3 regions of the Ensifer sp. ENS09 genome follow, and region 1 is predicted to be linked to each of the others. Evidence: predicted binding sites of a transcription regulator. Region 1 holds the regulator's gene; each other region holds the start of a gene.
The links. The regulator LexA, encoded in region 1, represses DNA repair genes until DNA is damaged. The targets are predictions, from matches to a motif close to TGTTCNNNNTGTGTTCNG.
Positions count from the first base shown of each region.

Region 2: a site for LexA is predicted at 2,837-2,854, ahead of IB267_RS33555 (ImuA family protein). Genes of this name have one in related genera too.
Region 3: a site for LexA is predicted at 2,853-2,870, ahead of ruvC (crossover junction endodeoxyribonuclease RuvC). Genes of this name have one in related genera too.

Region 1 covers NZ_JACVBP010000001.1:299,905-305,351, forward strand. The annotation lists gene IB267_RS01560 (thermonuclease family protein) at 170-904, shown strand; tRNA gene IB267_RS01565 (tRNA-Cys) at 1,057-1,130, shown strand; gene IB267_RS01570 (hypothetical protein) at 1,340-1,672, shown strand; gene lexA (transcriptional repressor LexA) at 1,763-2,485, opposite strand; gene IB267_RS01580 (hypothetical protein) at 2,723-3,019, opposite strand; gene IB267_RS01585 (hypothetical protein) at 3,248-3,976, shown strand; gene IB267_RS01590 (hypothetical protein) at 4,095-4,697, shown strand; tRNA gene IB267_RS01595 (tRNA-Ala) at 4,846-4,921, opposite strand; partial or broken gene IB267_RS01600 (ethanolamine ammonia-lyase light chain EutC) at 5,143-5,447, shown strand, end outside.
Region 2 covers NZ_JACVBP010000007.1:168,512-173,958, reverse strand. The annotation lists gene IB267_RS29660 (glyoxalase/bleomycin resistance/extradiol dioxygenase family protein) at 1-338, opposite strand, end outside; gene IB267_RS29655 (hypothetical protein) at 548-802, opposite strand; gene IB267_RS29650 (CoA ester lyase) at 928-1,833, shown strand; gene IB267_RS29645 (DUF1737 domain-containing protein) at 1,830-2,036, shown strand; gene IB267_RS29640 (metallopeptidase family protein) at 2,272-2,706, opposite strand; gene IB267_RS33555 (ImuA family protein) at 2,876-3,829, shown strand; gene IB267_RS29635 (DNA polymerase Y family protein) at 3,714-5,297, shown strand; gene IB267_RS29630 (error-prone DNA polymerase) at 5,294-5,447, shown strand, end outside.
Region 3 covers NZ_JACVBP010000006.1:190,438-195,884, forward strand. The annotation lists gene IB267_RS27645 (metallophosphoesterase) at 1-472, opposite strand, end outside; gene ruvB (Holliday junction branch migration DNA helicase RuvB) at 473-1,516, opposite strand; gene ruvA (Holliday junction branch migration protein RuvA) at 1,613-2,230, opposite strand; gene ruvC (crossover junction endodeoxyribonuclease RuvC) at 2,297-2,809, opposite strand; gene IB267_RS27665 (LLM class flavin-dependent oxidoreductase) at 2,980-3,981, shown strand; gene IB267_RS27670 (HAD hydrolase-like protein) at 3,992-4,621, opposite strand; gene IB267_RS27675 (YebC/PmpR family DNA-binding transcriptional regulator) at 4,693-5,439, opposite strand.

The sequences.
Region 1 (5,447 bases):
TCGAAACCTCGCGGCCGCCCCGCATCAATTCCGAATCTCTCAACAAGGGCCGTGGCCGCGCAGGCGAATGACCGGTTCGTCGCCGTCTTCCCTTCTGTTGGGGTGCCCTCGAAAACTTTTCGGCAACGCATCAAACGCATAATGCGGTCTCGAATCAGGATGGGGACCGATGGCCAAAGCCACTACGAAACGTCGACGCCGCAGTTCGGGCAGAAGCAGCAGCAAGCAGGGCGGCATGGCGCCATGGTATCTGGCCGCAGCGCTCACCCTTGGCGGCGTCATGGCCTATGACCATCGCGCCGAGTTGCGGCACTGGCCCGTGGTTTCCGATGTCGTGGCATTTGCGTCGCGAACGGAAACGAAGCCGAAGCCTCCGCGTGCCGTTCCTGAAGCGCAGGAGCGCGTCGCGCATCAGGCGGACAGGCACAAGCCGAATCCGAAGCCCGACCCGGTCACCAAGGTCGCTCTGGCCGCACCCGTGCCGTCGGTGAATGTCGGGGTCACGCCGCCTACCCCTGTCGTGCGGCCGAATGAAGAGGTGAAGACGGCGTCCATCCGCACCGACCAGTTCTATTTCTGTGGCATTCGCAACGACAACTGCGTGATCGATGGCGCCACTTTCGTCTTTCATGGCGAGACGATCCGCGTCGCCGACGTCGACGCGCCGCGAATCCGCCAGGCAAGCTGCGACAAGGAGCGTTCGCGCGGCTTCTACGCCAAGCAGCGCCTGCGAGAGCTGCTGAACGCGGGCGACTTCAAGCTGGTTTCGGCAGGCGGGCGATCAGACGCCAAGGCCGGCGAAAAACTGCGCCTGGTTACCCGTGGCGATCAATCTCTTGGACGCGTGCTTGTCTCCGAGGGGCTCGTGCGCCCGTGGGATGGACGCCCGACGCCCTGGTGCTGAGATCAACTGGGAGCCGATCGGCGGACATCGGCGATCGTTCTGTGGAAAGTATCTATCCAACAAATCGACGGCGCGTTTTTCAGAAAATGCCTCTTGCGGTTTTTCTGCAATCATTCTAAATCCGCGCCAACGCTTGGTTATCCGAGCTGTGAGGCCTCGTGGCGGAGTGGTGACGCAGAGGACTGCAAATCCTTGTACCCCGGTTCAATTCCGGGCGAGGCCTCCAATATTTTCACCTCGTTTAAATTGGTTCGACGTTCTGCCCTGGGGCAGCGCGGGTCGTTTCGCGACCCCACGTCCGCGCAAGCCACGTCTCCTATGCCTCCGTCGGATCTTATCGCTTCGGTGAAATCGGTAGAGGGGGAACGATGACTCCGCTGAGATCAGCCGCATCGGTAGCGTCCGTCAACATTAAGAACGGAGGCAATGGCATCAATGAAAAAGAGACTGATCCTGACGGCGTTGGCGTGTATTGCGGCGACCGCTATTGAGGCGCACGCGGACGACCTGGTTTTCCAGCTGAAGAACAACACCAGCGTGGTCCTGACGAACTTTTATACGTCGCCGGTCGGCGTCAATGAGTGGGAAGACGATGTTTTCGGTCGGCAGGTCCTGAACCCTGGCGAGAGCATGGAGATCACCATTGCCGACGGGCGGGACGTCTGCAAATACGACATGCGATTCGAATTCGAGGAGGGCTCGGCCCTCGATACGACCGAGGACACGCAGGATCTCTGCGAGCTCGGCGAATATACGATCCACGAATAGGCGATCTGGATTTCAGGTCACCCGAAATGGAAAGAGCCTCGCCAATTTCCTTGGCGAGGCTCTTTTTTGATTCGGCGTTCTGCCTGGAATTCAATGGTAGCGGCGGATCAGCCCGACGAGCTTGCCCTGGATCTTCACGCGATCTGGTCCGAAGATGCGCGTCTCGTAGGCGGGGTTGGCGGCTTCGAGCGCAATCGACGCGCCCTTGCGACGAAAGCGCTTCAGCGTCGCTTCCTCGTCGTCCACGAGCGCCACGATGATGTCGCCGGGATTGGCCGAGTTGCCGTTGCGGATGATCACCGTGTCGCCGTCGAAGATGCCGGCCTCGATCATCGAATCGCCCTTCACTTCAAGGGCGTAATGTTCGCCGCTGCCGATCATGTCGAGCGGCACGGTGATGTCATGGGTGTTGTTCTGGATCGCCGAGATCGGAACGCCTGCAGCGATGCGCCCCATCACCGGGACGGAAACGGACGTGCTTTCGGCAACCGGGGCGGGCTTCGGCGCAGCAGGAGCGGCCGCCGGCGGCTTTCCAAGGCTGCCTTCGATCACGCTCGGCGAGAAGCCCCTGCGCGGCTGCTGCTGGCCGGCGGCGTAGGCTTCCGGAAGCTTGATGACTTCGAGCGCGCGCGCCCGGTTCGGCAGCCGGCGAATGAAGCCGCGTTCTTCGAGCGCGGTGATCAAACGGTGGATGCCAGACTTCGACGCCAGGTCGAGCGCATCCTTCATTTCATCGAATGACGGCGGTACGCCCGACTCCTTCATGCGTTCGTGAATGAACAGAAGCAATTCCTGTTGCTTGCGGGTCAGCATGGCACGTCGCTCCAGAGGCGTGAAACAAATCAAGAACAGACACTATCTGTTCCATATGTGTTCCGCAAGTGCCTAAAATTCCGTGAATTCAGGCGATTGGCCGCTTCTGCGGGTGCCGATCGGTCACTTTTGCGGGAGCAGGGCGCTTATCGGCGACGGTTGCGTGCCAAAATCGCGCCGGATGACGCCAGTCGCGCAGCTGATTCGAGCGAATCACGGGGCTCTATGAGGAGAGATTTAGGTCGCTTGCGAGGTCGAGCAGGCGTCCTCGAACTCCTTCACCGTCTCTGCGCTGTTGTCTTCCGGCAGCACCGCGTCGGCGGCGTCGGTCGCGACGGGCGTGTCGCCGTCATAAACGAAGGACTGGATGTAGAACGCCAGTGCGCCCTTCCACACGTTGCGTCCATCGATCTGATGGCACGGCACGGCCCGTTCGAAATCGGTCTGGAGTTCATCCACCGTCGCGGCGCTGAGCTTGACGTCAGGCATATTGGGCGATGCGACTATCGAAGCGAGAAGCAGGGCGGCAAGCACGGGAATCGTCCACTTGATGAAGGGGTGGCACTACATGGTGGGAAACGATGTGAACCGTGCTTTCGTTCCGAAGTCCAGCAAGCATGGCGATCACTCTGCCGTGTTCAACAGCTCTTTGCCTGCAGGCTGTGTCCGATTTGCGCCAGCCGCTCCACCTCGAGTTCATCTTGACCGTTCCTCTTGCGACGCGCGAAGAACGCACCGGCAGTATCGGCTCTAGGGTCGGGGGTGGGGGATGCGCAAAAATCCCTGCGAGGAAGGGGCTTCACCGTCTCGACAGGAGGTCAAAAAAAGATAACTTTGCGTGGAAAGTGGGGTAATTGCATGCGTAGATTGTCGTTGGTGGTGCTCGGTCTGTTGCTCACGGCCGGAGCGGCGTCTGCTGAAGATGGGCGTTCGAACATCTGGAAGCGGATCAACGCCTGGACGGTGGGTTCCGATCCATCCCTGGGAGGCTCGTGTTACGCCGCGACGAGCTATGATGCAGGCGCAATCCTTCGTATCGGCTTTTATCCGCGGGGGTCGGCGAACCTGGCGTTTCTTTCGATCGGCAATGCCGAGTGGAAATCCATCGAGCCGCAGCGGGAATATGACGTCGCCTTGCAGCTCGACCGGGGTCGCCAGTGGCCGGCCGTTGCATTCGGCGTCGATCTTACCGGCGCCAAGGCCCTCGTCGTGAACTTTTCCAACACCGACTTCTTTACCGAATTCGTTCGCAAGAACACGTTGGCGCTGGCCTTCGAGGGACGCGTCGTCGCGAGCCTCAGCCTGCGCGATTCGATGAAGGCGGTGAGCGAGATGTTCAAATGTCAGGAGGCGGTTAGCGCCTTGATCCCGAACGGCGGGCAGGGGGCAGCGAACGATCCCTTTGCCGGCGCCGGTGGCACTGGCCCGAACAACGATCCCTTTGCCGGTGGCGGCCAGACCAAGTCGTCGAAAGATCCTTTCGCCATGTGATGGGCGCGTCCGCTTTCCGCAGAGAGGTGAATATTCCTAAAATGTTGCTGGTATCGGGCTCGGTACCCTCGACAGCGGCGCGGGTACCTATCAAAATGCGGGCAAACGGGGGTTTTGCATGCGTAGATTGCTGGTCGGATTGGTAAGCTGTCTGATCGCCGCGGGATCGGCCGCGGCCGAGGAGTCCGAAATCATCAAGTGGAAGGACGTCGACGGTTGGACCGTTGCATCCGACACCTCGATGGAGGGCTCCTGCTTCATATCGTCGGAATTCGACGGCGGCGTCACCTTGCGGCTCGGGTTCTATCCCAAGGGCTCCGAGTCGCCGCTCTACATGAGCTTTGCCAGCGACGACTGGCGGTCGCTCGAGGTCGGCAAGGAATACGACCTGACGTTCCGCTTCGACAAGACCGAGCCCTGGAGCGCTTCGGCGACCGCTGCTGGCGATGCGAGCGGAAAGTTTCTGTTCGTGAACGTCACCGACGCCGAGTTCCTGACGGGCTTCGTGCGCAAGCGGGGCCTGGCCATCGCGTTCGAAGATCGCGTGATCGCCAATCTCAGCCTGCGCGGCACTGGCCCCGCGGCCGAAGAGCTGATGAAGTGCCAGAAGGCAGTCGACGAGATCATCGCCGACGAAGGCCGCAAGTCCAAGGAGAAGAAGGCGGATCCGTTCAATGCACCGAGCGAGAAACGCTCGGCACGGGATCCGTTCAGCCTCTGAAAACAGGGGCGCGTGAGCGGGCGTTGTTGCGCGAAGGCCGGGCGGTGGCCGGGACGAGTGGTATCCCCAGAGTAACGCGAACTTGCGATCTGCTTACAAATCAGCCGCTGATCCAGTGCTTCGGCAATTGGCTCAATTCTGTTTGCCTTGGTGGAGCCGAAGGGAGTCGAACCCTCGACCTCCGCAGTGCGATTGCGGCGCTCTCCCAACTGAGCTACGGCCCCGTGCCATCCAGTCAACACGACGGCCGCCAAGCCTGTCAATAGACGCGCGCCAGCACGCACGCTCGAACGTCGTTGCCCGATCCGGCTAGGCGAAGTGCGGCGTCGTTCTCTGAACCGCTTGCGCACTCCACCCATTGTCGAACTCTGCCGGCGGGTTTACCCTGCAACCGGACGATGGCGCTCCGTGAGCCTCGTTGAAGTGTCGGCGGTACACGCCAACCGTCATTTCAGATGGTTTGAACGCCAAGGCCATCATGGATGAGGGCCATCTTTCGCCCTATCTGGAGGAAATGCGCAGGTTGCTCGGCGATGCCGGCGTCTCGGTGAGTGACAAGAACATCCTGGTGACCAGCGGCAGAGTGCGGGCCGGCTACAGGATCGGCGAGACGTTGTTTGCCGAGGCCGATCCCAGCACGTTTCGAGGAATTCTCCACATCATCGGCGAGCGGCCCGGGACCATGCACCATGCCTACTCCGTGTACATCACCGTCGCCAAAGGAAAGCGCTGGGCGGAGAAGGACATCGA
Region 2 (5,447 bases), on a different contig from region 1:
AACATCACCTCGATCGGCATCACCACCTCGGCGCCGGCGGCAACCGCACGGTCCCACCAGGCATCGATATCCTCGACGGTGAGCGTCAGGGTGAAGGCCTGCGGCTTTTCCAAGGGATGGCCGTATTCCGGATAGGCATCGGCCAGCATCAGCGAGCTGCCGTTGATGTAGAGGTGGATGTGCATCGTCCGGCCCTGCTCGTCGAGCGGATGCCGGCCCACTTCCTTGCCGCCAAAGGCGCGCTGGTAGAATTCGGAGGCCTTGGTGGCGCCATCGACCTGAAGATAGGGCAGAAGGCCGTTGAGGACCGGTGCCGGCTGCTGCGTCTGGGTATCCATATCGTTCTCCATCCTGTTCGAAGAGCCAGGACCGTGCTGGCCTGCCTCAAGGACGGACATGGAATGGTCGATCCGACATGGGGTCGAAAAAAAATCGCAGCCGGCTGAACGACGGTTTTCAAGGGACGCAAACAGGGTTCGAGCCGATCGTCGATCGGCCCGATTGCGGGGTACCAAGATCGCTGGAGATCGATTCCGACCGCAGGGAATTAGAGGTCGATGATCGTGCCGCGACCGTCGTTCCAGATGCGCATCTCGCGCTGGCCCTGGGCGGGACCTGCGGCAGCCGGGCGCACGGTGGCGCGGGCTGGCCTGAAGTTCAGCCGGGTGGCAATGGCGCTGCCGACCACGACGACGGCCGCGATGCCGGCAAGGGCCAGCGCCAACGAGGCGGTAAGCACAAAGGCCGCGAACGTGATGGTCAGGGCTGCGGCCGTAAAGAGAACAGAGCGAATGCTTTGCATAATCGTCACCTTTCTGATGGCGATGTGGGGGCTCGCCTTCGGACTTGCAAGAGGCGGGCCCTCGAAAGGGGTGCGGCGGTTCGCCTCGTCTTGCGGAACGCGGCAAAGGCGGGCACAACTGAAGCATGAACAAATCGAGCGAACATCACCCGGTACGCCTGCGCCGCTCGGTGCTTTGCGTGCCGGCCGACAATGCCCGCGCGCTTGCCAAGGTCGCGGAACTTGTGACGGATGCTGCGATCTTCGATCTCGAGGATGCGGTTGCGCCCGAGCGCAAGGTGGAAGCGCGTGCGGCGCTGGTGCAGTATCTGACGACAAGCCGGCCGGATTGCGAGATCGTCATCCGCATCAATGCGATCGGCTCGGACTATGGTCAGGGCGATCTTGCTGCAGCGCTTGTGGCCAATCCCGACGCCATTCTGTTGCCGAAGGTCGAAAGCCCGGCGGATATCCAGGCGGCAGCCGACTGGCTCGACGAGAACGATGCGCCGGAAACGCTGCGCCTCTGGGCGATGATCGAGACGCCGCGCGGAGTGATCAACGCGCCTCTTGTCGCCGAGGCCGGCCGCACCTTCAGCGGCAGGCTCGATTGTTTCGTCGTCGGCCTCAACGACCTGCGCAAGGAGACCGGCGTTCCGGATCGTCCGGGCCGGCCCTATCTCATCCCCTGGCTGATGCAGATCCTGCTTGCCGCGCGTGGCGGCGGGCTCGATGTCATCGACGCCGTGTTCAACGATTTTCGCGATGCTGCCACCTTCGACGAGGAATGCCGGCAGGGCCGCGACATGGGCTATGACGGCAAGATGCTGATCCATCCGGCGCAGATCGGCCCGGCGAACGAGCGCTTCGGCGTCGAGCAGATCGCCGTCGACGAGGCCCGCGCGATCATCGCCGCCTTTGCGCTCTCGGAAAATGCCGGCAAGGGCGTCATCAATCTCAACGGACGCATGGTCGAGCGGCTGCATCTCGACCAGGCCGTAAAGCTTGCCGCCAAGGCGGACCTCATCGAACAACGAAAGACAAGATCTTGAAACTCTACCGCTTCCTGACCGGTCCCGACGACGCCACCTTCTGCCACAAGGTGACGGCGGCGCTGAACCAGGGCTGGAGCCTGCACGGCTCGCCCACCTATGCCTTCAATGCCGATACGCAGCACATGCAGTGCGGCCAGGCGGTGGTCAAAGAGGTCGAGGGCAAGGATTACACCCCGGATATCAAGCTGTCGGAACAGTAGGCAGTTTAGCCCTCTCCTCGGGTTTAACCCGAGAACTAACCCTCTCCCCGAGGGCAGGGAGAGGGGACGCGACGGACGCTTGGTCATCGCGAATAGTCGGCGCGTGAAGCCCGTTTCTGGAATTGGGTATGAATGCGAGCGGGTGCCGCGCGTTTCCTTCGCCCCGCCTGCGAGGATCAAAGTGCCTGCAGGCGGATGGGGGCAGCCCTCACCGCGATGATAGGCAAATGAAGCGTCAGCCGCCGACGTGCTCGACGCTGGCCTCGATCCGTTCCATGTCGTCGTCGGAAAGGCCGAAATGGTGGCCGATCTCGTGGATCAGAACGTGGGTGATGATGTCGCCGAGCGTCTCCTCGTTCTCCGCCCAGTAGTCGATGATCGGGCGGCGATAGAGGGTGATGCGGTTCGGAAACTGGCCGGTTTCCATGGTGAAGCGTTCGCTGATGCCGCTGCCTTCGAAGAGGCCGAGCAGGTCGAAAGGCGTTTCCAGCGCCATGTCCTCGAAAACGTCGTCGCTCGGGAAGTCGGCAACTTCGATGACAAGGTCGGTCGTCAGCTGGCGGAATTCCTGCGGCAGGTGGCCATAGGCCTCCAGCGCAAGTTGCTCGAAAGTGGTAAGCGTCGGTGCGTGGCGTTCCCGCCAATCATCGGTCTGGTCAATGCGGGCCATAGGCACTCCTTGTTGCCCTCCATATAGCGATTTTGCCTTTGTTTTTCGAGTGTTGAATTCCTTGACCACAGGGACAGGAATAAATTCTTAGAATTGGCTGTTGACTCATTTAGGAAGCTCTGGAATCTAATAGAACATAACATGAACATACTGATGGGAGTTGACCGTCATGGCCGACACAGCCGTGCAGCGGGAGACGGTACTTTCGCTCCGAGAAACCATAGCCAGGATCGAAAACCGTCGGCTTCCGGGCGTCGTGCGCACCGCCAAGGCGGCCGATCCCGGCGGCTTCCGTCAACGGGAAGAAGACGAACCAGGCCGCAAGTCGCTGGCGCTCGGCGTTCCCGATCTGGACGATCTTCTCGAAGGCGGTCTGCCGCTTGAAGGCATGACGGAAATCCGCAATGCCGAGACGCGCGATGCGGGTGCTGCCGCCGGTTTTGCCGCAGCACTTGGCGTGCTCTGCCAACGGGCGCGGCTTGAGAAGGGAGAGCCGGCCGCCCCCGTTCTCTGGATCAGCCAGTCGATGGCTTCCAACGAGGCGGGCATGCCCTATGGCCTGGGTCTGAAGGCCTTTGGTCTCGATGTCCGCGGCCTCGTCTTCAGCCTGCCGCGCACGATAAAGGACGCGCTCTGGATCGCCGAGGCTGCACTTTCCGTCCCGAGCTTCTGCGCCGTCATTCTCGAAATTCGCGGCAACCCGGCTGCCCTGGCACTCAGCGAGAGCCGGCGCCTGCATGTGCGCTCGCGCGCCGGCCACGTCCCCCTTCTGCTTTTGCGCCAATCCGGACACGAGGAGGCGAGCAGCGCCTTCTTCCGCTTCCTCGTCGAGCCGGCGCCGGCGCGCGAGCGACCGCTACCGGATGGATCGATGCTTCGCGGCAGCATCGGCCATCCCGTCTTTCACGTCATTGCCGAGAAGAGCAGGGCTCCTGCGCCGCTCGGCTTCTTCCTGGAGTGGAACCCCCATGACCGCCGCCTTTACCCCGTCGAGCCCCTATCAGCCGCTGCTGCGGCAGATCCACAACCAGCGCATTCTGTCGCTCGCCTTTCCGCATCTTCCGGCCGATCGGGTCGCGCGCAAGCGCTGGGGGAACTCGTGGCTTTCCCGCGGGCGTCCTGAGCATCCGCCCGTCGTCTTCGCCGACAAGGTGAAGAGCGCGATGCGTCTTGTCGCGCTCGATGGTTTTGCTGAAAGGCGTGGGTTTCACATCGGCCAGGGTGTCGCCGAAGCGCGGGCCATGTGTCCCGAGATCGACGTGCTGCCGGCCGATTCCGCCGCCGATCGGGCGCTGCTTGCAGGGCTGGCGGACTGGTGCAGCCGTTACACCCCGCTCGTCGCGCTTGATGGCGACAGCGGCCTCTTTCTCGACATCACCGGCTGCGCCCATCTTCTCGGCGGGGAAAAGGCGCTGCTCGACGATCTGCTTGCTCGCCTTTTCCATCTGGGCGTCGAGGCCCGGGCGGCGATCTCCTCGTCCGCCGGGCTCTCCTGGGCGGTGGCGCGTTTCGGCTCCGACGCTATCCTTGCCGAGGATGAGGCGGCGCGGGCGCTGGCGCCGTTGCCGATGGCAGCACTCCGGCTGCCGCGGGAAACGATCGAAACACTTGGCCGGGTCGGGCTCAAGCAGATCGGCGACCTCATCGAGGCGCCGCGGGCGCCGCTTGCCCGCCGGTTCGGCGCAACCCTGCTTCTGCGTCTCGATCAGGCGCTCGGGCGCGAGGACGAGCCGCTGTCGCCACGATTGCCGGTCGCAGCCCTTTCGGCAGAGCGGCGTCTCGGCGAGCCGGTCCAGGGTGAAGACGATATATTGGGCCTGGCGGAAGAACTGGCACTGCGGCTGAAACCGGAGCTGGAGAAGCGCGGCGAGGGCGGACGCCTGTTCGAGCTTCTGCTTTTCCGCGTCGACGGTGCGGTCTTCCGCATCGCCGCCGGTACCTCCTCGCCGCTCAACGATCCGCGGCGTGTCGCCGGTCTATTCCGCGAGCGCTTGCAGGCGGTGCACGACGATCTCGATGCCGGCTTCGGCTTTGAAATCCTCCGGCTTTCGGTGCCGAAGAGCGAAAAATACGAGGTGATGCAGGAGGATTTCTCCGGCACGCCGGATCGCGCGCGTCCGCTTGCCGCCTTCGCCGACCGGGTCATGGCGCGGTTCGGCGCAGAAAGCCTCATGGTGCCGGCGCTCTCGGAAAGCCATGTGCCGGAGCGGGCGGCAAGCTTCCGGCCGCTCACGGACTTGGCGGTGATCGGCAAGGCTGAGGAACCGGCGCAAAACATTCCGGCGCCCCTGCTTGCCGCCGCCGCCCGGCCGCAGCGGCTCTTCCCAAGTCCCGAGCCGGTTGAGGCGGTTGCCGAGGTGCCGGAGGGGCCGCCGAGAAGCTTTCGCTGGCGGCGCACGCTGCACCGCATCGCGCGGGCCGAGGGGCCGGAGCGGATCGCCGGCGAATGGTGGCTCGACGGCGAGCCGGCGCTGGAGCGCGACTATTTCCGGGTGGAGGACGATAGCGGCCGGCGGTTCTGGCTGTTTCGCGAGGGTCATTATGGCGCCAGCGCCCCGCCACGCTGGTTCATGCATGGAGTCTTCGCATGAGCGACGTTGCCCCCTATTTCGAGATCGGCGCCTGGTCGAATTTCTCCTTCCTCGAAGGTGCCTCCCATCCGGGTGAGATGGTGGTTGCGGCGAGCCGCCTCGGTATTGGCGGCCTTGGCATTGCCGATCGCAACACGGTCGCCGGCGTGG
Region 3 (5,447 bases), on a different contig from region 1:
CGTTGATGCCGACGTCCTGCAGCGCCTTGTGCCCAAAGGTCGGTCCGCCACCGTTCGTCTGCGCCGTCCTGTCCTCCCACCAGTCGTGATTGCCCATGACGGCGTGCACGCCGAGCGGTGCCTCGAGGACTGCGAGCGCCTTCGACCATTCGCTGGAATGCACATAGCTGGTGACAAAGTTCATGCCGGCCACATAGTCGCCGAGCAGCAGCGTGATATCGCCGCCAAGCGAGTTGGCCTGCCGGCAAATCGAAGCGATGCGGCTCGCCGGCATCCAGGGCTCGCAGGCGTGGATGTCGGTAAGCACGACGACGCGCAGCTTCAGCCCCGGCGTCCAGTTGGGCGGCCTCAATTTGTATCGGGTGACGTTCAGCCGGGCCAATGGTTCGACGGCAAAGGCGTAACCGCCAAGTGCTGCCATACTGGCGATACCGCCGCCGATCAGTTTCAACAATCCGCGGCGGCTGATCATCTAGTCGTCGTCCTCTAATGTCAGGCGAAACTGGGTCGCCTCCATTTCCTTGGGGGGATTAAGGCCGATATGTTTCCAGGCATTGGCGGTCAAAATACGGCCGCGCGGTGTGCGTTGGATGAAGCCCTGCTGGATAAGATAGGGCTCAATGATATCTTCGATCGCATCGCGCGGCTCCGAAAGGCCGGCGGCGATGGTTTCGATCCCGACAGGACCGCCGCCGAAGTTCTGCGCGATCATGAAGAGATAGCGCCGGTCGAGCTGGTCGAGGCCCATATTGTCGACGAGCAGCCGCGTCAGCGCCTCGTCGGCGAGTTCCTTGGTAACGGCTTCCGCACGCGCCACTTCGGCGAAATCGCGCACCCGGCGCAACAGCCGGCCGGCGATGCGCGGCGTGCCGCGGGCGCGACGGGCGATCTCGCGGGCGCCGTCGTCGGTCATGCCAAGCCCCATCAGCCGGGCGCCGCGCCGGACGATCGATTCCAGTTCCTCGACCGTGTAGAAATTGAGCCGCACCGGAATGCCGAAACGGTCGCGAAGCGGCGTCGTCAGAAGGCCAAGCCGGGTGGTCGCCGCCACCAACGTGAACTTCGACAGATCGATCTTCACCGACCGTGCCGCCGGGCCTTCGCCGATGATGAGATCGAGCTGGAAGTCCTCCATCGCCGGGTAGAGGATTTCCTCGACCGCCGGATTGAGCCGGTGGATTTCGTCGATGAAGAGCACGTCGCGCTCTTCGAGATTGGTGAGCAGGGCTGCGAGATCGCCGGCCTTGGCGATCACGGGACCGGAGGTCGAGCGGAAATTGACGCCGAGTTCCTTGGCCATGATCTGCGCCAGCGTCGTCTTGCCGAGACCGGGCGGGCCGACGAAGAGCACATGGTCGAGCGCCTCGCCGCGGTTCTTTGCGGCCTCGATGAAGATCTTCAGGTTGGCGCGCGCTTCCGCCTGGCCGGTGAAATCGTCCAGCGTCTGTGGGCGCATGGTCGCATCGATGTCTTCACCGCGCTTTTCCGGCGTTATCAGGCGTGCGGCGTCAGTCATGCGTTCGTTCCATTCGGTCGGGCAGCTCAGCGCTGCAACCCGTCATCATGCCGGGCACGATGCGTTCTGCCTTCTGCACCCGGCCAAGGCAAGCGTTCATCGCGCCAGTTCTTTCAGGCCCAGGCGAATGAGTTTGGCGCTGTCGCCGCCTTCGCCGCCGTTCCTCAGGGCCGCCGCAACGGCATTGGCCGCTTGGTCGCGCGAGTAGCCGAGATTGGTGAGCGCCGAAACCGCATCGGAAACCGGCGCGGAGGCGACGCCCTCGCCAAGCTCCTGCTTGAGGCCGATCGACGCCGACATCTCGCCGGCAAAGGACGGCGCCTTGTTCTTCAGTTCCGTGACGATGCGCACCGCCACCTTGGGCCCGACACCGGGCGCACGGGAGACGGAGGTCTTGTCCTGCAGCGCGATCGCATTGGCCAGTTCGCCCGGCGTCAGGGTGGATAGCACGGCCAGCGCCACCTTCGAGCCGACCCCCTGCACGCTCTGCAGCAGACGGAACCACTCCCGCTCCAACGCTGTCAGGAAGCCGAACAGCTTCAGCTGGTCCTCGCGCACATAGGTCTCGATGAAGAGGATAGCCGCCTCGCCGGCAGACCCGAGCCTGGACAAGGTGCGCGCCGAGCAAAAGGCAACGTAGCCGACGCCATGCACATCGAGCACGACGTGATCCTCGGCGATCTCGTCGATGGTACCCTTCAATTTGCCGATCATGTGGCGTCTCTCGCGGTGGGTTCTGGATGGTCCCCGGACCATCGGAAATTATCGTGTCGGGCGCAACTACGCCATCAATGCGGCAAGCCGGCTCGTCACCGATTGCCGGTTGTGGGCATGGCAGATGGCGATCGCCAATGCGTCCGCCGCGTCGTTGCCCTTGAACTCGGCCTTCGGCATCAGAACCTTCAGCATCATGTGGATCTGCTGCTTCTCGCCGTGGCCGACGCCGATCACCGCCTTTTTGACGGCGTTCGGCGCGTATTCGGCGACCCTCAGGCCCGCGCGTGCCGGCACCAGCATGGCGATCCCGCGCGCCTGGCCGAGCTTCAGTGTCGCCGTCGCGTCCTTGTTGACGAAGGTCTGTTCGACCGCCGCCTCATGCGGCTGATAGCCGTGCACCACCTCGGCAAGCCCGTCATGCAACTGGCAAAGTCGGGAGGCGAGATCCATGTCACCATCCGAGGTCACCGTGCCCGAGGCAACGAAACGCAGCGAATTGCCGAGCGTCTCGATGATGCCCCAGCCGGTACGGCGGAGCCCCGGATCGATACCGATGATACGAATCGTGGTCTGCATGGATTTCACCCTATGATGTCAGCCCGGACGCTGCCAGCAAAAAGTGAACAAAACAAAAACATACGCACAGTTGAGACGCGGACTCAGGTTTTCTTCGGCAGCGCCCTTGGATTGAGGAAAATTGAGCTTACATAGCCTTGCATCAATTTCTCTCAATGAAGGCCTTTGCCATGGCGACTTTCTCCGTCCTCGATCTTTCCCCGATCACTGAAGGCGGCAGCGTCGCCCAATCGCTGGAGAATTCGCGCCGACTGGCCCAGGCGGCGGAGGAGAACGGCTACACCCGTTTCTGGCTGGCCGAGCATCACGGCATGAAGGGTATCGCCAGTGCCGCGACCTCGATCGTGATCTCGCATGTGGCGGCTGCCACCAAGACGATCCGCGTCGGCTCCGGCGGCATCATGCTGCCGAACCACTCGCCGCTTGTCATCGCCGAGCAGTTCGGCACGCTCGCCGCTCTTTACCCCGGCCGCATCGACCTCGGTCTCGGCCGCGCTCCAGGCACCGACATGCGCACCGCCCAGGCGCTTCGCCGCAACATGGAAGCGAGCGGCAACAACTTCCCGAACGACGTCGTCGAACTGCAGGCGCTGCTCGGCCCGGTCGCCGAAGACCAGAAGATCATCGCCGTGCCGGGCGCCGACACCAATGTGCCGATCTGGCTGCTCGGCTCCAGCCATTTCAGCGCCCATCTCGCCGGCATGCTCGGCCTGCCCTTCGCGTTTGCCTCGCATTTCGCACCCGACATGCTGCTCTCGGCGCTGGAGATCTACCGCGAGCGCTTCACGCCCTCCGAGACCCTTGCCAAGCCGCAGGTGATGGTCGGCGTCATGGGGGTCGCCGCCGAAACGGACGAGGAGGCGAACTACCTCTTCACCTCCATGCAGCAATCCTTCGTGGCGCTGCGGCGCAATGCCCGCGGGCAGTTCCCGCCGCCGGTCCAGTCGATGGATGGGCTGTGGAGCTACGACGAGAAGATCTTCGTCGACCATTCGATGATGTATGCGGTCGTCGGCGGGCCCGAGACGATCCGGCGCAAGATCGGGGCGTTCCTGGAACAGACGAAGGCCGACGAGCTGATCATCTCGATGCCGATCTTCGACATGGACGCGCGGCTGAATTCGCTTCGCCTCTTCGCCGACGCTCAGCGCGATCTCGCCAAGGCGGCCTGAGGCGGGCCGATCAGATCGCCCCGAAGGCGGGTGCGATCTCTTCCAGATTGGCAAAGAATCGATCCGGCCCGAGCCCTTGCAGGAAAACCGGGTCGGCATAGCCCCAGGCGACGGCCCCTGCCGCCACACCGGCCTTTCGCGCCGCCTCGATATCGCGCGCCTCGTCGCCGATCGCCAGGATGCGAGCCGCATCGAGGCCGGAGTGCCTGATCGCCCGCTTGAAGTGCTGCGCCTTGCCGAAGAGCGCGGCCCCGCATTCGAAGAGATCGACAGTCGCAGCCGCTTCGCCGAGCGCGGCACGAATCCCCTCTTCCGCATTCGAGCTGACAATCGCAATGCCGATGCCCGCCGCCTTCAGTTTCCAGAGAAGCTGAGCGGCGCCCGGAAACAGCCGGACGCTTGCGGCTTCCGCTGCCATGGCCCGGCGCATGAAGGTGGCGATCTGCGGCAATTTCCAAACGGGCACGCCGAGTTGCGCGATGATCTCGCGGCTGCCCATCGCCCGCAACGACTGGAACTCCTCGACAGAGAGTTCGCGGAAACCGTAGCGCCGCGCAGCCGCATTGCACGCCGTCATGAAGCTTGCCGCCGTATCGGCAAGCGTGCCGTCGAAATCGAAGATCGCGAACTGATAGGTCATCGGGCCATCCAAAGAAAAACCCGCGCCCTTTCGGACGCGGGTAGGAAATCTTCAAGCGACGGTCGCCCCAATCAGGCCGACAGCTTCGCCAGGATCTCGTCCGACACTTCGAAGTTCGAGTAGACGTTCTGGACGTCGTCGTCGTCTTCAAGGATGTCGATGAGCTTCATCAGCGACTGTGCCTTTTCTTCGTCGACCGGAACGGTGTTCTGGGCCTTCCAGATCGCCTTGACCGTTTCGGCTTCGCCGAGCGCGTCTTCGAGCGCCTTGGAGACTTCGCCGATCGCTTCGAAGCCGCAGATGATCGTGTGGCCGTCCTCGTCGGTGGTGACGTCGTCGGCGCCAGCCTCGATTGCCGCGTCCATCACCTTGTCGGCGTCACCGACGGAGAGCTTGTAGGTGATCTCTCCGACGCGATCGAAGGAGAAGGAGACCGAGCCGGTTTCGCCGAGCGCGCCGCCGGCCTTGGTGAAGGTCGAGCGCACGTTGGAGGCGGTGCGGTTACGGTTGTCGGTCAAGGCTTCGACGATGACTGCGACGCCGCCCGGGCCATAACCCTCGTAGCGGACTTCTTCGTAGTTCTCCGCGTCGCCGCCGGAGGCCTTCTTGATTGCCCGTTCGATGTTGTCCTTCGGCATCGACTGCGCCTTGGCGTTCTGGATCGCCAGGCGCAGGCGCGCGTTCATTGCGGGATCGGGCATGCCCGACTTGGCGGCAACCGTGATTTCGCGCGCGAGCTTGGAAAACATTTTCGAGCGCACCGCATCCTGACGGCCCTTGCGGTGCATGATGTTCTTGAACTGTGAATGGCCAGCCATGGCACCCT